2 regions of the Paenibacillus sp. JL3B1040 genome follow, and region 1 is predicted to be linked to the other one. Evidence: predicted binding sites of a transcription regulator. Region 1 holds the regulator's gene; the other holds the start of a gene.

Region 1 (3,114 bases):
CGGCGCCCGGCGATCCCGGTCAATTCGTGTACCGGCTATTACCGGCCCGTAAGCCGAAGGAATGGGAGGTGCTCGCCGCGCTTGAGAACCAGATTTATGTGGGGCTTGGCGATGTGCTGCGCAAAGGGGAGCGTCTCTTGTCCGACATTCGGGAGGAGCAGGACGATTATGCAGCGGAGAGCTTGCTTACCGACATCAGTGGTCTGTTCAAAGATTTGGCGGGAGAACGGGAAGCTTTGCGTTTCTTCATGAAGCTGGACAACCAAGACACGGTCTACTGGATGGAAGCCAACGGGAACTACCGCAGCCGTTCGCTGCAAATGTACGCGGTGCCGATCGACGTCAGCGCCCAGTTGAAGGAATTTTTCTTCGACCGGAAAAAAAGCGTCGTCATGACGTCCGCGACTTTGTCGGTCGATAAGTCGTTCCAATATATGATCGAGCAGTTGGGCTTGACCGAGGCGGCGGAAGAGGACCGGCTGATCACGGCGATGTTGCCGTCCCCGTTCAATTACCGGGATCAGGCGCTGCTGGTCATTCCGCGCGATTTTCCGAGCGTGAAGGGCAGCGTGGGGGACGACCATTTCATCCTGACACTGGTGCAGTCGCTGGCCGATGCTGCCGTGGCGACGCAAGGACGGATGCTGGTGTTGTTTACGTCCTACCGGATGCTGAGACAGGTATACGATCCGCTGAAAGAGCTGCTTTCGGCAGAGGGAATCACCGTCATCGGTCAAGGGATGGACAGCGGCAGCCGCACCAAGCTGACCCGGCGCTTCCAGGGCCAAAACGCATCGGTGCTGCTGGGGACGAGCAGCTTCTGGGAAGGGGTGGACATCCCGGGCGAGGCATTGACGAGTCTGGCGATCGTGCGCCTGCCTTTTCAGCCGCCAAACCATCCGCTGGTGGAAGCCAAAAGCGAACGGCTGCAGCGGGAGAAAAAAAATCCGTTCATGAAGTTGTCCGTCCCGCAAGCGGTTATCCGTTTCAAGCAGGGCTTCGGACGGCTCGTTCGCTCGTCGCAGGATCGGGGCATCGTAATCGTGTATGATACCCGCATCCTGGAATCCTATTACGGGAAATACTTCTTGTATTCATTGCCGGGTCCGAAGATGGAGCATATGCCGATGAGCCAGATGGTGCCACGCATCTCGGAATGGTTGAATCCCGATGAATAAACCGTTTCATATCTTGGTTTGAAGAATAGGGGGAACGAAGTATGAAGTCAGAGAAAATTTCGGACGCCGTCGTCCGCAGGCTGCCGGTTTACCTGCGCTTTTTGAACGAACTGAGCCGCCGCGAGGTCCCGACGGTATCATCGCAGGAGCTGGGGCAAAAACTCGATCTGAATCCGGCGCAAATCCGCAAGGACTTGGCTTATTTCGGCGATTTCGGCCGAAAGGGCATCGGTTACGACGTCGCTTATTTGATTGAAAAAATTCAGCAAATTCTCAACCTGGACCAGCAGATCAACGTGGCGCTCGTCGGTGCCGGTAACCTGGGCCAAGCCTTGTCGAATTATAACGCGTATCTGAAGGATAATATGAAAATCGTCGCGGTGTTCGACGCCTCGCCGGCGAAGATCGGCACCCAGATCAACAACATTACGATCCAGCCGATCGAGGAACTGGTGGATACGGTCAGAAAGAACAACATTCGCATCGGCATCATTACCGTGCCGGATACGGAAGCCCAGCGCGTAGCGGACGAATTGGTTGCCGCCGGCATTGGCGCGATTCTGAACTTCGCACCTACGATTCTGAAAGTTCCGCCGGAAGTGCGGATCCATGCCGCCGATTTCACCACAGACCTGCTCAGTTTGGCGTATTATCTGGAGAACGGAAAGGAACAAGCATCGTATGAGTCGTAAATGGTTGATCAAGAACGGAACGTTTGCCGTACTGGAAACGAATCGTCCCGTGATTCACGGATATATGCTCGTTGAGGGCGACACCATCACCTATATCGGCGAAGCGCGCCCGGAAGGTGTGGAAGGCGCCGAAACATTTGATGGCAAAGGGATGTTGTTCCTCCCTGGACTGATCAACACCCATGGACATGCAGCCATGTCGCTGCTTCGCGGCTACGGGGATGACATGGTGCTGCAGACCTGGCTGCAGGAAAAAATGTGGCCGATGGAAGCCAAGTTTACCGCCGCTGATATCTATGCCGGTACGGCATTGTCTGTCCTGGAAATGCTTAAGGGCGGCACGACAACGTTCCTGGATATGTACGATCATATGGACGAAGTCGCCAAGGTCGTGGAGGAATCCGGCATTCGCGCCGTGCTGATGCGCGGAGCAATCGGGTTATGCTCACCGGAGGAGCAAGAGCAGAAGCTGAAAGAAGCGATCGCGTTTGCCCGGAACTGGCACGGTAAAGCGGAAGGCCGCATCACCACGATGATGTCGCCGCATGCGCCCTACACCTGCCCGCCGGCTTTCATCGAGAAATTCGTGCAAGCCGCGCATGATCTGGACTTGCCGATGCACACGCATATGTCGGAGACGCGTGCCGAAGTGGAGCAAAACGAGAGTGATTACGGCGACCGTCCTGTGGAACATTTGCGGAAGCTGGGCATGTTCTCGCGTCCGACGCTGCTCGCCCATGCCGTGCATTTGACGGACGAGGAGATCGACGTTTTGGCGGCGCATGACGTTGCGATCTCGCATAACCCGGGCAGCAACCTGAAGCTGGCCAGCGGTGTGGCTCGCGTGCCGAAGCTGCTGCAAAAAGGCGTGATCGTCTCGCTGGGGACGGACAGCGCCGCCAGCAACAACAACCTGGACATGCTGGAGGAGATTCGCTTGGCCGCGCTGATCCATAAAGGCGTATCCGGGGATCCGACGGCGGTGCCCGCGTTGGAAGCGCTCAAGATGGGGACGGAATACGGCGCAAAGGCGGTCTTTTTGCCGAATACCGGGAAGCTTGCGGCAGGCATGAAGGCGGATTTCATCGCCTTGAATACGGAGCAAGCTCATTTCCTGCCTAAAACCGATTTCATCTCCCACACCGTTTATTCCGCCGGACCCAAAGATGTGGAGCATGTATGGGTGAACGGAAAACAGGTCGTCAAACACGGAGCCTGCCTAACGCTGGATGAGGAGCGTATCC
Region 2 (3,114 bases), 2.1 Mb from region 1:
AATGAGCAGCTTGTGGGCCAGCTTGCGAGCCCGTTCCTGCAGGCTGCCGGTCGTCCGCAGGGAGGCGAACAACAAGCCGTGCACAAGGCACAGCATCACGACCGTAATCCCGCCGACCAAAGTGTACAGGTTAACCATATCGAACAATCCGGCTCTCATTTCCATATCCTCGCCGATCGGCAATCCCTTCAGCAAGCCGGAGAACACAACGCCCAGCAGGAACGGGGGCAGCAGACTTCCGATGAAGACCGCCCAGTCCCACGTGCCTTTCCATTTGCCGTTATCCACTTTGCCGCGAAACTCGAAGGCAACGCCCCGCGCAATCAAGGCGAGCAGCAACACGACAAGCGGAGTATAATAGCCGCTGAACAGCGTGGCGTACCAGTTCGGGAAAGCGGCGAACATCGCGCCGCCGGCCGTCAGCAGCCAGACTTCGTTGGCGTCCCAGAACGGACCGATCGAATTAATGAGCACCCGGCGTTCCATATCATTCTTGGCTAAAAACTTGGTGCTCATTCCCACCCCGAAGTCAAAGCCTTCCAGGAAGAAGAAGCCGACAAACAACACCGCGACCAGGACAAACCAAAGTTCATTAAGAGACATGGTATCCCTCCTTACCGAATGGATCCGCTAACTGATCGGAGTCGGCGCCCGTGATCTCACTCGGACCTTTCTTGATCACTTTCACGAACAAGTAAACCATGACCGCTCCAAGCACCGCATAAATGAGCGTGAACGCAATCAGCGAGAACAGAATTTGTCCACCCGTTACGCTAGGCGACACACTGTCCTTCGTTTGCATTAAGCCAAACACCGTCCAAGGCTGACGCCCGATCTCCGTCATGATCCAACCGGCGGTGTTGGCGATAAACGGCAGCGAAATCGACCACAACATCACGCGATAGAACCAGTTGTTGCTCGGTTGGTCGAGTTTTTTGCGCCAGGCCAAATAAGTGCCGTACAAAGCGAATACGATCATCAAGCAGCCGGCGGCGATCATGATCCGGAAGCTCCAGAAGGTCGTCCGTACCGGAGGAATGTACTCCCCGGGACCGTAGGTCTGTTCATATTCGGCTTGCAGCTCGTGCATGCCTTTGACTTCGCCGGAGAACTTGCTGTAAGACAGGAAGCTCAGCAGATAAGGGATTTTGATCTCAAAATTGTTCTTTTCGTTGTCCGAATCAATATGCGCATACAGCGTCCAAGGCGCAGGGTCGCCCGACTTGCCCCAAAGCCCTTCGGAGGCGGCCATTTTCATCGGCTGTGTCTTCACCAAATATTGCGCCTGTTGATGGCCGAACAACGCCGTTCCGAACGAAGCGATCAAAGCAACGATGATCCCGATCGTAAAAGACTTCTTGAAAAAAGCCGCATCTTGGCGTTTCAGCATTTTATACGCGCTGACCCCGGCAATGAGGAAAGCTCCGGTCGCAAACGCGCCGAGCACGGTATGCGGGAATTCCACCCATAGTTGTCCGTTGCCGATCAAGGCGAAGAAGTCGTTCATCTCCGCACGTCCGTTATTGATCTCGAAGCCGACCGGGCGCTGCATGAACGAGTTGGCGGCCAAAATCCAGAAGGCCGATACCGTCGTGCCCAAAGCGACCAGCCAGATGCACAGGAGGTGCACCTTTTTGGACAAGCGATCCCAACCGAAGATCCACAAGCCGATGAAGGTCGATTCCATAAAGAAGGCAAACAGCGCCTCCACCGCCAGCGGCGCGCCAAAGACGTCGCCGACGAAGCGGGAGTAATCCGACCAGTTCATGCCGAACTGGAATTCCTGGAGGATCCCCGTCACGACCCCTACCGCAAAATTGATAAGGAACAACTTCCCCCAAAACTTGGCCATCCGTTTGTATTCTTCTTTCCCCTTCACGACATACATCGTCTCCATGATCGCGATAAGCAGCACCAGACCGATGGACAAGGGAACAAAGAAGAAATGGAAAATCGTTGTCACCGCAAACTGAAGGCGAGCAAGCACAATCGGATCCAGCATTTCTTTCCCTACTTTCTAAAATAATTATTATCTAAGGTGAATTCTATCACCGGATTATGAAAACGAACGGGGAAAAAATAATAATTTTGTGACAGAAATCACATGACAAATGTCACAACTATGAACGAATGCTCCAAACCTGCGCCGGATCAACGTTTTTTGACGGTCGGAAAATTATGACATTACTGTGAATGGACCTTCTTGACCCCGTCGAGCAGGTGCCTCAGCGTGAGTATCGGATGACGCCACAGCATTCGAGGTCCGGCAAAAGCCATCACCCGGCGAATGCGCTCCCGCTGGACGGCCGCATAACAGTGCACGGGGCATGCCAAGCAGGTCGTCTTGCCTTCACCAAACCGGCAGCGGTCAAGCCGCTGCTCGGCATACCGGTGAAGCTCGGCGCATTCGGCGCATAACGGCGCCAGCGCATCCTGGACGCCTTGGGCGTCCCGGGCTGCCTGCCGCGGATCGGTCCGCGCTTTGCCGCCATGCACTTTGCGGCAGTACAACGCGATCATGAGGGCTACGGTTTTCTTCTCGCGGCGAATCCGCGGCCCGCTGACGCCGGTTGTGATCAAAGCGTTCCCTTCCTTTCCGCGACACGCGGCCGGAAGGCAATTTTCCAGCCCAGCCAGGTCCCAGCGATCATCAGGACACCGTACGCAACAACGCCGAACGGAAGGGTCGTCGCCGCCCAATGCAACAAGGCGAACCCGCCCAGCAGAAGCATCAGTCCTATCATGACGATGGTTTGATTTTGCTGCCCCGCCGCTTCAAACGGCTCCGAGAAAGGCAATCCCTTGCGTAAAAGCATGAAACATAAAATGGCGTAACATTGCATCGCCAGTCCCGCCACGATCAGGTCAGGGATAATGGAAGCCCCAAACAACACGGCGAAAACGGCAGCTTCCACCACATACAAAGGTAGCATCAGCCGGACCAAGCTGGCCAGCAAAGCTCCCTTGTAAATCGGCGCTTCGCCGGAAAGCGGAGCGGTTCGATAGATCCAGGCCGCTTTATATCTGCTGGAGTAACGAAGCATCATGATTATAGTCGGCAGCATGATGCCGCTAAAATATATGAACAAATACGTACGGGAACCGGCAAGCCCC

Evidence for each region. Region 1 encodes Rex, which represses fermentation and respiration genes when NADH is low (regulators of the CRP and FNR family bind a similar motif). Its sites were predicted from a motif close to TTGTGAAATATTTCACAA; they were not measured.
Region 2: ACZF99_RS24665 (cytochrome ubiquinol oxidase subunit I) is a predicted target of Rex. The motif match lies at 2,089-2,106, and genes of this name have one in related genera.

The regions. Positions count from the first base shown of each region.
Region 1 is NZ_CM169317.1:3,263,707-3,266,820, reverse strand. It holds gene dinG (ATP-dependent DNA helicase DinG) at 1-1,178, shown strand, start outside; gene ACZF99_RS14695 (redox-sensing transcriptional repressor Rex) at 1,220-1,870, shown strand; gene ACZF99_RS14690 (amidohydrolase) at 1,860-3,114, shown strand, end outside.
Region 2 is NZ_CM169317.1:5,382,062-5,385,175, forward strand. It holds gene cydB (cytochrome d ubiquinol oxidase subunit II) at 1-603, opposite strand, end outside; gene ACZF99_RS24665 (cytochrome ubiquinol oxidase subunit I) at 593-2,002, opposite strand; gene ACZF99_RS24670 (nitrous oxide-stimulated promoter family protein) at 2,185-2,580, opposite strand; gene ACZF99_RS24675 (hypothetical protein) at 2,577-3,114, opposite strand, start outside.